DNA from 3 places in the Streptomyces sp. NPDC059740 genome. Region 2 is predicted to be linked to each of the others. Evidence: riboswitches for the same ligand, from Rfam matches in the RefSeq annotation. Region 2 holds a riboswitch; each other region holds the start of a gene.
The links. A riboswitch is a leader RNA that binds a small molecule or an ion and turns the genes downstream of it on or off. The one in region 2 is predicted to bind S-adenosylmethionine.

Region 1 (4,269 bases), on a different contig from region 2:
CGGAACCGGCACCCACTTCCTGGCCGAGTTTTCCGGGATGATCCACCCATGTCCGTTTCGCACCTCCTGGTGCTCCGTGCCGTGCGGATGCGCGGCCGCGACGTGCTGACGGCCCTGTGCTGTGCCGTGTTCCTCGCGGGACCGACCGCCCCGCTCACCGGGGCCGCGGCCGGCGGGGACGGGGGCCGCGCCGCGCAGAACGCCTACTTCGCCCGGTGGGGCGTGGTCCCCCGCGAGCTGTGGGAGGGGACCGTGCGCGCCTCGGCCACCCCGCTGACCGCGCTCTTCGTGCACGGCGGGTGGGTGCACCTGCTGGGCAACCTGCTCTTTCTGCACGTCTTCGGCGGCCTGGTGGAGGAGCGTCTGGGGCGCGCCCGCTTCGTCCTCTTCTACCTCGTCACCGGGTACCTGGCGCTGCTCGGCTACGCGGCGGTGCACGCCGGCTCGGGGCGGGCCCTGGTGGGGGCGTCCGGTGCCGTCTCCGGTGTGCTGGGCGCCTTCCTCTACCTCTTCCCCCGCGCCAGGGTGACCAGCCTGCTGCCGTTCCTCCTCTTCCTCCCGCTGCGCTTCCCGGCCTGGGTGGTGCTGGTCTTCTGGTTCGTGCTGCAGTGGCTCGCCGCGGGACACGACCCGGCCGGTCCCGGCGTGGCCCACCTGGCGCACCTCGTGGGCTTCGGGCTCGGCTTCCTCTACGCCTGGGCACGTCACCGGCGGCGGGGTGCGGGATAGGGTGGGCGGGCCCTGGAGAGAGCCGGGCAGCCGCGAGGGAGAAGACCAGCCGTGATCACTTCGATCGTCCTCATCAAGACCAGCGTGGACCGCATCCCGGAGATCGCCGAGAAGATCGCCGCGCTCGAGGGTGTCAGCGAGGTCTACTCGGTCACCGGGGCGCACGACCTGATCGCACTCGTCCGCGTCGCCCGCCACGACGACCTCGCCGACGTCATCCCCGGCCGCATCAGCAAGGTGCCGGGCGTCGCCTCCACCGAGACGCACATCGCCTTCCGCACCTACTCCCAGCACGACCTGGAGGCCGCGTTCGCCATCGGGCTGGACTCCTAGGACACCTGCGGGCCCGGCCCGGTACGGGGCGGGGCGCCACCACGGGAGGCAGCGCCCCGCCCCTGGGCGGCGGACGGCCGGTGCAGCGGGCCGGTCAGGCGGCGGTAACCGGGACGCAGCGGCCCTCCTGCGTCCGGTAGCTCCAGCGCGCGCCCTCGGTGACCAGCTCCCGCACCGCGCGCAGGAACCGCTCGACGTGCTCGTCGGGCGTGCCGGCCCCGAAGCTCACCCGGACCGCGTGGAGCGTCCCGCCGGCCGCGCCGGACTCCTCCGCGCCGCACTCCCCCGGGGCCTGCGGCTCGCTGCCGAGGAGTGTGCGCACCAGCGGGTGGGCGCAGAACAGGCCGTCGCGCACCCCGATGCCGTACTCGGCCGAGAGGGCCGCCGCGAAGTGCGAGGACTGCCAGCCCTCGACGGTGAAGGAGAGCACGCCCACCCGCGGCGTGTCCGGCCCGAACAGGCCCAGGACCCGCACGCCGGGGATGCCGGCGAGCCCTTCGCGGACCCTGGCCACCAGCGTCCGCTCGCGTGCCACCAGCGTGTCGAAGCCGGCCTCGGTCAGCGCGCGGCAGGCCGAGGCGATGGCGTGGACGCCGATGACGTTGGGCGAACCGGCCTCGTGGCGGGCCTCGGAGGTGTGCCACTCCACCGCGACACCGCCGTCCGGGCGCCGGGTGACGGTGCGGCTCGCGCCGCCGCCCGCCAGGTACGGCTCGGCCTCCCGCAGCCAGTCGGCGCGGCCCGCGAGGACGCCGGAGCCGAAGGGCGCGTAGAGCTTGTGGCCGGAGAAGGCGACCCAGTCCACGTCGAGCTCGGCCACGTCCACCGGGTGGTGGGGGGCGAGCTGGGCGGCGTCCAGGACGATGCGGGCGCCGTGGGCGTGCGCCGTGGCGGCCAGCTCCCGCACCGGCCAGATCTCGCCGGTGACGTTGGAGGCACCCGTCACGCAGACCAGGGCGGGGCCCGCGCCCTTGGGTGCCGCGGCCAGCGCGTCCGCCAGGGTGGTCACGGCCTGCTGCGGGGAGCGCGGGGCGTCGAGGTAGGTCACCGTCACGCCGGCGCGGCGGTGCCAGGGCAGCAGCGCGGCGTGGTGCTCGGTCTCGAAGACGTAGACGTGGGCCCCGGCGGGCAGCGCGCAGGCCAGCAGGTTCAGGGAGTCGGTGGTGGACCGGGTGAAGACCACCTCGTCCTCCGGGCGACAGCCGAGGAAGCGCGCCACGGTCTCCCGGCTGTTCTCGAACAGGTCCGTGGAGAGCTGCGAGAGGTGTCCGGCGCCGCGGTGCACGCTGCCGTAGTAGGGGGCGTAGGCCGCGACGTCGTCCCAGACGCGCTGCAGCGCCGGTGCGCTGGCCGCGTAGTCGAGCGCCGCGTAGGTGGTCTCGCCACCGGTCACGAGCGGGACGCGGACGTCGCGGCCGAGGACGGGGAGCGGGCCGCCGGCCGGGGCCTGGGGGGCGGTCCTCGCAGCGGTGGTGGTGGAGGCGGCAGCGGTGGCGGCGGAGGCGGCAGCGGTGCTGGCGGTGGCGGTCATGGCGGACTCCCGTGGTGGTGCGGGCGGCCGGCAACACCGCGCGGACGGCCGGGAGTCGGCGACGCGCGGTGGCGGCAGCAGGCGAGATGAGGGTGCTCGGTGCCCGTCGGGGCACGGGACGACAGGCACCGCGGCACACCGGTCCGCCGTCAGGGCGCACGGGTGGCCGGACGCGTCGTCCGGTGGGGGCGGTCAGGCCCCGGGGCCTGTCTCCGGGTCCGCGGCCGGCGTGGCGAGCCGGTCGGGAGGGGCGGCGGGTGCCGGTCGCGTCCGGTGGGGAGCGACGGGGCGCCGGTCACCGACGGCGGCGGGCACCCCAGGGGTACCGCTGCGCACGTCCGACGGCGATCCGGAGGACAGGCCTATCGCATTCGCTGCATCACGGAAGGCACTCCCTCGAAGGACCAGGTCCCCAATCGAGGGACCGCGCTTGCCGCAGACCTCGCTTGTCTGCGACCTGGTCATCACCCGGGGCACCCCGCCACGGACGGAGGGTTGCCGGACAGCGGGCCGGGGCCTTCACGCTGTCGCTCGTGACCTGCGGTGAGTATGGCACAGCGGGTTCGGACGGCGAAACCGTCGTCCCACATCCCGGGCACGCCCGCCAGGCGGCCGGAACCGGCTCACGGCGGCCCGCCGCAGGGGCCGCCGCGTGGTGCCTCAGGGGTCCTTGCCATGTGAGCGTCCGATGAGGTCGCGTGGTCCGGTGCCGTGCATCGCAAGGCGCCGGAGAGTCCTCGTAGCGGAGCTACCAGGGCTTTTCGGCAACGCCGCGAGGCGCGGTGCCAGACCACGCGACCCGGGCGGGCATATGGCAAGGACCCCTCAGGAGTTGCTGAGCTCCATCCAGCGCTCCAGCACGGTCGCCGCCGCCCCCGAGTCGACGGCCTGCGCCGCCCGCGCGATGCCCGCCGCGATCTGCTCCTCCAGCGAGGTGTCCGCCGGTTCGAGGGCGACCAGCGCCGCCGCCGAGTTCAGCAGGACCGCGTCCCGGACCGGGCCCTTCTCGCCCGCGAGGACCCGGCGGACGACGTCGGCGTTGTGGGCCGCGTCCCCACCGCGCAGGGCCTCGACGGGCACCAGCTCGACACCGACGTCGCGGGGGTCGAAGCGGTGCTCGGCCACGGCCCCGTCGCGGACCACCCACACCGTCGAGGTGGCGGTGGTGGTCAGCTCGTCCAGGCCGTCCTCGCCCCGGAAGACCAGCGCGGAGGAGCCACGTTCGGCGAGGACGCCGGCCAGGATCGGCGCCATGCGGGCGTCGGCGACGCCGGTGGCCTGGGCCTTCACCCGTGCCGGGTTGGTGAGCGGGCCGAGGAAGTTGAAGACGGTGCGCACGCCCAGTTCGGCACGGGCCGCCGCCACGTGGCGCAGCGCCGGGTGGAACCTGTTCGCGGCGCAGAAGGTGATGCCGGCCTCCGCAGCGACCTCGGCCACCCGGCGCGGGGACAGGTCGAGGTTGAGGCCGAGCTTCTCCAGGACGTCGGAGGCGCCGCTGGCGGAGGAGGAGGCCCGGTTGCCGTGCTTGACGACCCGGGCCCCCGTCCCCGCGACCACGAGGGCGGACATCGTCGAGATGTTGACGGTGTTGGCGCCGTCGCCGCCGGTGCCGACGATGTCGACGCTCGGGCCCGCCACCTCGATGAGTTCGGCGTGCTCGTACATGGCGTCGACCA
Region 2 (4,269 bases):
CAGTGCAACAGGTCAAGCAGACGAAAAATCCGGACCAGGGTAAACACCGATAAGCGAAAAAGAGAGGGAATCAGCCACAATACGGTCCGGGCGAACTACACCAAACCGACAAACCACGCACACATCTTGTGTCCGCCGCGGAGATTCGTCATGCGCGTTTGACCTGCGCGCAATGCGGGAACCGCGCCCACTCTAACGCTAATTCCCGGTACGGAATTACCGCTTCCGCATATCCCACCCCCCCCCGGCGCGCTCACCCGCCGCGCACCCCGGTGCGCGCGCCCCCACGGCAGCCGGCCGCCGCTCCCTCTGGAGGAGCGGCGGCCGGTGTCGGGTCCGTCGGGCGGTGCGTGGCTCAGCAGCCGCCGGCGACCGCCGGGATGATGGAGACGCCGGCACCCTCGGGCGTGGGGGTCTCAAGGCCCTGCTCGAAGCGGACGTCGTCGTCGTTGACGTAGACGTTGACGAAACGGCGGAGCTTGCCGGAGTCGTCCAGCACGCGCGCGGCGATGCCGCTGTGGTTCTTCTCCAGGTCCGCGAGGACCTCCGAGAGGGTCGCGCCGTCGGCGGGGACCTCGGCCTGGCCACCGGTGTAGGTGCGGAGGATGGTCGGGATGCGGACGGTGACGCTCATGTCTGCCTCAAGTCTCGGGCCCGGGGCCCGGGTCGGTGGGTGGCAAAGGGGACGGGGCGGGGCCGGGGGCGGCCGGCCGGGGCCCGCGTCAGGCCAGGCCGGCCTCGCGGAAGGCGTCCAGGCTGGGGCGGATCGTCGCGGTCGGGCCGGTGGTGGGCGCCACGGCGTCCAGCGTCTTCAGCCCGTCGCCGGTGTTGAGGACGACGGTGGACTTCGCCGGGTCCAGAAGGCCGTTCTCGATCAGCTTCCGGGTCACGCCGACGGTGACGCCGCCCGCGGTCTCGGCGAAGATGCCCTCGGTGCGGGCCAGCAGCTTGATGGCGTCGACGACCTGTGCGTCGTTGACGTCCTCGACGGCACCGCCGGTACGGCGGGCGATGTCCAGCACGTACGGGCCGTCGGCCGGGTTCCCGATGGCCAGGGACTTGGCGATGGTGTCCGGCCGGACCGGGCGGACCACGTCGTGGCCGTCCTTGAAGGCCCGGGAGACCGGGGAGCAGCCCTCGGCCTGCGCGCCGAAGATCTTGTAGGGCTTGTCCTCGACGAGGCCGAGCTGGATCAGCTCCTTGAGCCCCTTGTCGATCTTGGTGAGCTGCGAGCCGGAGGCGATGGGGATGACGATCTGGTCGGGCAGCTCCCAGCCGAGCTGCTCGCAGATCTCGTAGGCCAGCGTCTTGGAACCCTCGCCGTAGTACGGGCGGAGGTTGACGTTGACGAAGCCCCAGCCCTCGCCCAGCGGGTCGCCGATGAGCTCGGAGCAGAAGCGGTTGACGTCGTCGTAGTTGCCCTCGATGCCGACCAGGTCGCCGCCGTAGACGGCGGCCATGACCACCTTGCCCTGCTCCAGGTCGTGCGGGATGAAGACGCAGGAGCGGAAACCGGCCCGGGCCGCGGCGGCGCCCACGGCACCGGCGAGGTTGCCGGTGGAGGAGCAGGAGAGGGTGGTGAAGCCGAAGACGCGGGCCGCCTCGACGGCGATGGCCACCACCCGGTCCTTGAAGGAGTGGGTGGGGTTGCCGGAGTCGTCCTTGACGTACAGACCGCCGGTGACGCCGAGCTCGCGGGCGAGGTTGTCGGCCTTGACCAGCTTGGTGAAGCCGGGGTTGATGTTCGGCTTGTCCGCGACGTCCTCGGGGACGGGCAACAGCGGGGCGTAGCGCCAGATGTTGTTCGGGCCGGCCTCGATGCGCTTCCGGAGCCCCTCGGGGTCCCCGGTGGGAAGGTCGTAGGCGATCTCCAGCGGGCCGAAACAGGCCTCGCAGGCGAAGATCGGGCTCAGCGGGAACCGCTCGCCGCATTCGCGGCAGGACAGCGCGACGGCGGAGCCGAGGGTGAGGGGGGTGTCGGTGGCGACGGTCTGCACAGCCATGGAGGCGAGGCCCTTTCTCCTCATCTTCCTCGCGACGCATCTCGCCGCGAGACGGAATTGGCACCTTCCCTAGCCGGGGAGCCTCGCGTTCCGCTGCTGGTGCGGTGACGAGTCCGGCTGGAGGGTTGCCGGGGCTTCAACGGGCCGTTTCCCTCTGCCCCTCTGGATGAGCGGTGTGGCACCGGCCTTGCGGACCGGGCGTTTGTGTGGCGCGGCGACCCCGACATATGCGGGCCGTTCGCGTTGTTCAAGACTGTAACCGAAGGGCCCCGGGCTGGAGACAGCCGTCCGCACCGCGAGATGGATCACAGCACGAGCGCCGGTCCTCACCGGTCCGCGGTGCGGAGGCGAGGGCGCAGGTCAGAGCGTGACCCCAGGGTCCCGTCCGGCCCGCGTCCGCCGGTCGCCGACCTGCCGGGACGAGAGGACGGGTACCGCACGGGCCCGCGAGACGGACTGCGAGCGTGAGGAGAGACGCTGGTGCTGGAAGAGGTGGAGCGCTGGCTCGGCACCCGCTCCTGGTCGGCGGCCGACCGTCCCACGGCCCTGCTGCCGGCCGCCAAGGCCGCGTCTGGGCAGACGGTCAGCGTGGTGCTGCCGGCGCTCGACGAGGAGGCGACGGTCGGCCAGATCGTCACCACCATCCGTGACGAGCTGATGACGGACGCCATGCCGCTCGTCGACGAGCTGGTGGTCCTGGACTCGGGTTCGTCCGACCGTACCGCCGAGGTGGCCGCCGCCGCCGGGGCCCGCGTGGTGCACCGGGACGCGGTGCTGCCGCGGCTGCCGGCGCTACCGGGCAAGGGCGAGGTGCTGTGGCGGTCGCTGCTGGTCACCCGCGGCGACATCGTGTGCTTCGTCGACGCCGACCTGCGGGAGTTCTCGGCCACCTTCGTCTCCGGCATCGTCGCGCCCCTGCTGACCGACCCGGATCTCGCGCTGGTCAAGGCCATGTACGACCGGCCGCTGGGTGCCGAGGCGGGCGGCGGTGCGGGGGCCGGCGGCCCGGCGCAGGGCGGCCGGGTGACGGAGCTGGTGGCCCGGCCCCTGCTGAACCTGCACTGGCCGCAGCTGGCCGGTTTCGTGCAGCCGCTGGGGGGCGAGTACGCGGCACGGCGCTCGCTGCTGGAGCGGCTGCCGTTCCCGGTGGGCTACGGGGTGGAGCTGGGTCTGCTGGTGGACGCGTTGCAGACGGTGGGGCTGGACGCCCTGGCCCAGGTCGACGTCGGGGTGCGGCGCCACCGGCACCAGGACGGGCAGGCGCTGGGCCGTATGGCGGCGGCGATCTACCGCACCGCGCAGCTGCGGCTGGCCCGTGGCCATCTGGTGCGGCCGCGGCTGACCCAGTTCGTCCGGGGTGAGGACGGCGGGTTCGAGCCGCGGACCTGGGCGGTGGACACCGAGGAGCGGCCACCGGTGTGCGAGGTGCCGGAGTACTCCCGGGGCCGGGCGGCCTGAGGGCGGGTCCCGCCTGCACGGGCTGTGACCGTGCAGGTCGGGGCGGTGTGGCGCGATCTCGCCCGGCGTCTGCGGAGATCGGCGCCGCCCGGCGTCCGTACGTTTGGACGGTTGTGCGGTGGGTTAGTTGTCGGGCATGGCCTCCGAGACCCCTGGTGCGCAGATCCTCGTCGCGTCCAACCGCGGCCCCGTCTCGTACTCCCTGGAGGAGGACGGCTCGCTGCGCGCCAAACGCGGCGGCGGCGGCCTGGTGTCGGGGCTCTCGGCGATCGGTCCGGACGCGGACGCGCTGTGGGTCTGCGCGGCGCTGAACGACGGCGACCGCGAGGCCGCCCGCCGCCACCCCGCCCAGCTCCCCGAGTCCGACACCGGCGAGCAGCGGGTCCGCATGCTCGACATCGCGCCGCAGACCTTCACGGACGCCTACAACGGCATCGCCAACTCCGTGCTGTGGTTCGTCCACCACCTGCTGTACCAGACGCCGCTGGAGCCGGCCTTCGACGCGGACTTCCGCGCCCAGTGGGCCTCCTACGAGGCGTACAACGCGGCCTTCGCGGACGCGCTGGCCCGGGACGCGGCGCAGGGTGCCGCGGTGCTGGTGCAGGACTACCACCTGACGCTGGTACCGGGGATGCTCCGCGAGCGCCGCCCGGACCTGCGCATCGGCCACTTCTCGCACACTCCGTGGGCGCCGGCCGACTACTTCGGCCTGCTCCCCGACGACGTGGCCGTCTCGGTGCTGCGCGGTGTCCTGGGCGGCGACCGGGCCGGGTTTCTCACCGAGCGGTGGGCGGCGGCGTTCGCCGAG
Region 3 (4,269 bases), on a different contig from region 2:
CGCGGTGACGTAGCCGACGTCCGCGGCACGGGCCACCAGCCGGTACGCGGCGGGGCCGTGTGCGAGGGCACTGACGATCGGCTGCCCCTGGGGTGGGCGGGGCGTGATCGAGGGGCCTCTGACGTGGAAGTACCTGCCCTCGAAGTCGATGTAGTGCAGCTTGTCGCGGTCGATGAAGCGCCCGGTGGCGGCGTCCCTGATCTCCGCGTCGTCCTCCCAGCTGTCCCACAGCCGGCGCACGACCTCCACGTGGTCGGCCGCCTCGTCGAGGAGTTCGCGCACGACCTCCTGCCCGGCAGGGGTGTCGTACCCCTCGGCGGGGAGCGGCGGGATCGTCCGGCGTCCGAAGTGCGCGGCTTCGTTCGGGCGGGCGGTGACCTGCACGCGCAGGCCGGCGCGGCCGGTGCTCACGTGGTCGAGGGTGGCGATCGCCTTGGAGATGTGGAACGGCTCCGTGTGGGTGGCGACCACCGTGGGCACCAGGCCGATGCGTCGGGTCAGCGGGGCGACCCGCGCGGCGACGAGGACGGCGTCCAGGCGGCCGCGCACCTGGTCGGTGCGCTCGTCGGGGCCGGTGGGCGAGGAGGACTGGAGGCCGAGCCCGTCCTCGATGGTCACGAAGTCGAGCAGCCCGCGTTCGGCCTCGGTGACGAGGTCGGTCCAGTAGGCGGCGGTGAGCAGTTCGCGGGGGCGGGCGACGGGCTCGCGCCAGGCGGCCGGATGCCAGCCTGCGCCGTCGAGGGCGACGGCGAGGTGCAGCGGGGCGGGAGAGGGGGACATGGGGGTGACGCCTTCCTGATGGCCGTGCGGGAGAGCCGGCCCCGGTACGGGGGCGGCTGCGGGGGCGGCGGTCAGGGGCGACAGAGCGCGCCGGCCACGCGCAGCAGGTCGATGTGGTGCCGGGAGTACAGGTGGAGGCGGGGCGGGGCGGGTTTCACGGCGTGGTGGCGGGACGCGGGCCGCACGTGCCGTGCCTGCGCGTCTGCGGCCCGGTGGTCCCGGGCACCGTGCCGGTCTGGCGCGCGGCTCCCCGGTGGGTGGCCGACCGCTCGTCGGCGGGCACCGCTACCCGACTGCGCCGTTCCCTCCCGCTGTCGGGCGTCCTCTTCGCGGAGGCCGGGGCCTGCGGTGGGGCGCCGGCCCGGCGGACACGGCGGAACCGGGAGATGCATGGACAGCTCCAGCGGACTCGGACAGCCCGGACCACGCGGGTGGTCGGCGCCGCGCCGAGCGGCAAAGGGCTCGGCGGAGGCGAGGCGACCGGTACACGTGGAACGGGGGCTGGGCGGGGAGGGGGCAGCACACCGCGACGGCGGTGGTCAGCGCGGGCTCAGAGAGTCGTCAGTCCCGGCAGTGGGCAGGACGGGCGGCCGTACAGAGGGCGCTGTTGACGCGCAGCAGGTCGACCGAGCGGTCCGAGCACAGCAGGACGCGGCCGGGGCGCTGTCGCGCGGCCTTTCCGTCAACTGCGTACATCGCCGTCACCGTCATTTCTCCGGCCTGGGTCCTGTCGTGGGACGCCGCCAGTCAGTCATGCCCTCGGGGGAATGTCAACGCGTATGCCCATCACTTGAGACCGTGCGCACGGCTTCTTGACGGCGTCACGGAGCGCACCGAAACTGGCGTGGACGGTCACGATTGTCAGCGCCCACGCCGCGGGTTCACCCCCGCTGATGTGGTCATCGGCCCCGGCCCGCTGGCAGGCAACCCTTCCGCCGCGACGGGGTGCCCCGGGTGACGACCGGGTCCCGCCGGTGCGGTGGGGCAAGCGTGGTCTCGCGTCTCGCGAGCCCCGAGGGTGAGACGGGCGGGCAATGCCCAGGAGTGACTTGACGAGGCGCTTGCACATCGATCTGTCGCGGGTCTCCAGCGCGTACTGATCCGCCGCCGGTTCGTCGTCGCGGACCGCTGCGAGCAGCGCAGTCGCTCCGCATTCGGCCGCCGGCGCCCCCGAGGCGGCGGTGGCTTCCTCGTTTCCCAAGGGAGAGTCATGCCCGAGACAGCTACGCGCGGCGCCGGGACGGCCGACGCCGTTCACCGGCAACCGAGTACGTCCGCCACTCGGCCCCACCCGGGGGCTTCGGCGGGCGCCCGGCTGCCACACGTCCTGCGAGGCCGGATCGGCATCGGCCTGGCAGGCGGCTTCTATCCGGAACCGCACCGCTACGACCTGTTCCTGTCGGAGAGTTGTCCGCACTCACTGCGCATCTCGATCACTCTGGACCTGCTCGGTCTCGACGGCGCGATCGCCACCACCGTCCTGACGCGCCCCGGCGACGCCCCCGACGCCTTCGCGGCGCTGCGCCACGCGTACGAAGCCACCCTGCACCACTACGACGGACCCCTCACCGCGCCCGCGCTGCGCGACCGCTGGAGCGGGCGCATCGTCAGCAACCACACCCCGGACATCCTCCGCGACCTCGCGGGGCCGCTCTCCGGCCACGACGGGGACCGCCCCTCGCGCCTGCGCCCGCCGCACCTGGCCGCAGCGGCCGAAGCCGTCGGTGAGGCGCTGGAACTGCACCTCTCCCCTGCCGCCCGCCCCGGTGAACAGCGTGCGGCACTGGATATGTGGGAGCGCCGGCTCACCGGGCAGCCCTACGCGCTGGGCGGGGAGCTGACGGCTGCGGACGTGGACCTGTGGGTGGCGCTCGTCCACCTCGGCCCACCCGGCACCCTCTGCTCGCACGTCCGGCTCCGGGACTATGTCCGCCGCCTCGGAGAGCACCCGTCCTTCCGGGGCAGGACCGTCGCGGCGCCCTGCACGGTGTGAGGACCACGCCGCGCGTCCGGGCCGCGCCAGGCCGGTCCCTGCGGCCGGCGCTCACCGGCTCCGGCTCCACCGGGAAGTGCGGCAGGCGAGGGCCGAGCCCGGCACCGGGAGGGAAAACCCGTCCTGCGGCCCGGTGCCGGGCGTTCCGGTGTCCGCGGCGTCAGGGCGCTCCGGCGCGCCGTGCCCTCCCCGGCGCAGGCCGTCTCCCCCATCCATCCTGGACACCCGGGTCCCGCGGGCCCCGGCCGCGCTGCCGGCGGGGCCGCGCCGGCGCCGGCCGGCACGCTGGTGCAGGCGGCGACCCGCAACCCGCTGGTCGAGCCCGGGGTTCCGGGCGTCTCCGGCGGCGGCGGCGCGCGGTGCGGTGCTCCTGACCACCTCCCTGCCGGCAGCCGGCCCCTGGGGGCTGGCGGCTGCGTCCGCGGTGGGCTCGGCCGTGCGGCCCTGCTGGTCTTCGGGCTCTCCGCACGGAACGGCTTCCGCCACGACCGGCTGGTGCTGGTCGTGCCGGGGTGTCCGCGGCGGCGGCCGTGATCGGCCTGCTCCTCGTGGTCACCGACCCGTTCAGCGCGACCAAGGCACTGATCCGGCTGTCCGGCTCCACCTACGGGCGCGCGTCTGCGGCCGTCCTGCGCCGGACACTTCCCGTTCGGACCGGCACGGCAGGGCCGGCAGCAGGCCGGGGCCGGAGCCTGTGACCCGGACAACAGACAGGTCCAGACAGGTTGACTTACGGTGTGGACATGTCTGCACAGGCGCGCAAGCATCAGCGGGTGGCCCGCATCCTGGGTCACGAGATCAGGGCCGGGGCGCTGCGGTCCGGCAGCCGGCTGCCCGGTGAGCACTCCCTGACCGAGCGGTTCGCGGTGAGCCGGACCACGGTCCGCGAGGCGCTGCGGGAGCTGGCCGAGGAGGGGCTGATCAGCACCCACCCCGGGATCGGCTCCTTCGTCACCTTCGACGGCGCGCCGCTGGACAACCGGCACGGCTGGACCCAGTCCCTGACCGAGCAGGGCACCGGACTCACCACGGCCCTGCTCCGGCTGGAGGTCGTCCAGGACGCCGAGCTCGGGGGGCGGCTGAACCTGCCCACCACCGCCTTCCTGGCCGTCGACCGGTTGCGGTCGCTGCCCGACGGCACCCCGGTGTCGTTGGAGCGCAGCCGCGTACCGTGCCACCCCGGCCTGGAGGACGTCCCGGCCGGCGGTCTGGTCGACGACTCGCTGACCGCCACCCTTGCGGCGGCCGGTCTCGTCGTGGCCTCCGGTGAACAGGCGGCGACCGCCGTGCCCCTGGAGGAGGAGGACGCGCGGCTCCTGGGGCGCGCACCCGGCGTCTCCTTCCTGCGGGTGCGACGCATCGGCAGGCTGCCCACCGGCGACCCCGTCGAGCACGTCGTCAGCCTCCTGGACCCCGCCCACTTCGAACTCCGCACCCGCTTCGGCGAGCCCGACGCGCCCTGACCCGCGCCGGCGCCTCCCGCACCCACCGGCCGT

Region 1: another riboswitch for S-adenosylmethionine. It lies ahead of ACFV3R_RS21450 (aminotransferase class V-fold PLP-dependent enzyme); the one in region 2 lies ahead of thrC (threonine synthase).
Region 3: another riboswitch for S-adenosylmethionine. It lies ahead of ACFV3R_RS27790 (glutathione S-transferase C-terminal domain-containing protein); the one in region 2 lies ahead of thrC (threonine synthase).

Annotation. Positions count from the first base shown of each region.
Region 1 is NZ_JBHWGP010000019.1:25,240-29,508, forward strand. Features, by position in the region: gene ACFV3R_RS21440 (rhomboid family intramembrane serine protease) at 49-729, shown strand; gene ACFV3R_RS21445 (Lrp/AsnC ligand binding domain-containing protein) at 781-1,062, shown strand; gene ACFV3R_RS21450 (aminotransferase class V-fold PLP-dependent enzyme) at 1,157-2,593, opposite strand; SAM riboswitch class IV at 3,015-3,132, opposite strand; gene trpD (anthranilate phosphoribosyltransferase) at 3,419-4,269, opposite strand, start outside.
Region 2 is NZ_JBHWGP010000011.1:32,060-36,328, reverse strand. Features, by position in the region: gene ACFV3R_RS15650 (MoaD/ThiS family protein) at 356-634, opposite strand; gene thrC (threonine synthase) at 723-2,003, opposite strand; SAM riboswitch class I at 2,021-2,176, opposite strand; gene ACFV3R_RS15640 (glucosyl-3-phosphoglycerate synthase) at 2,484-3,461, shown strand; gene ACFV3R_RS15635 (trehalose-6-phosphate synthase) at 3,598-4,269, shown strand, end outside.
Region 3 is NZ_JBHWGP010000033.1:36,705-40,973, reverse strand. Features, by position in the region: gene ACFV3R_RS27805 (LLM class flavin-dependent oxidoreductase) at 1-780, opposite strand, end outside; gene ACFV3R_RS27800 (putative leader peptide) at 852-1,172, opposite strand; gene ACFV3R_RS27795 (hypothetical protein) at 1,342-1,476, opposite strand; SAM riboswitch class IV at 1,631-1,777, shown strand; gene ACFV3R_RS27790 (glutathione S-transferase C-terminal domain-containing protein) at 1,991-2,773, shown strand; partial or broken gene ACFV3R_RS27785 (iron chelate uptake ABC transporter family permease subunit) at 2,988-3,456, shown strand; gene ACFV3R_RS27780 (GntR family transcriptional regulator) at 3,517-4,236, shown strand.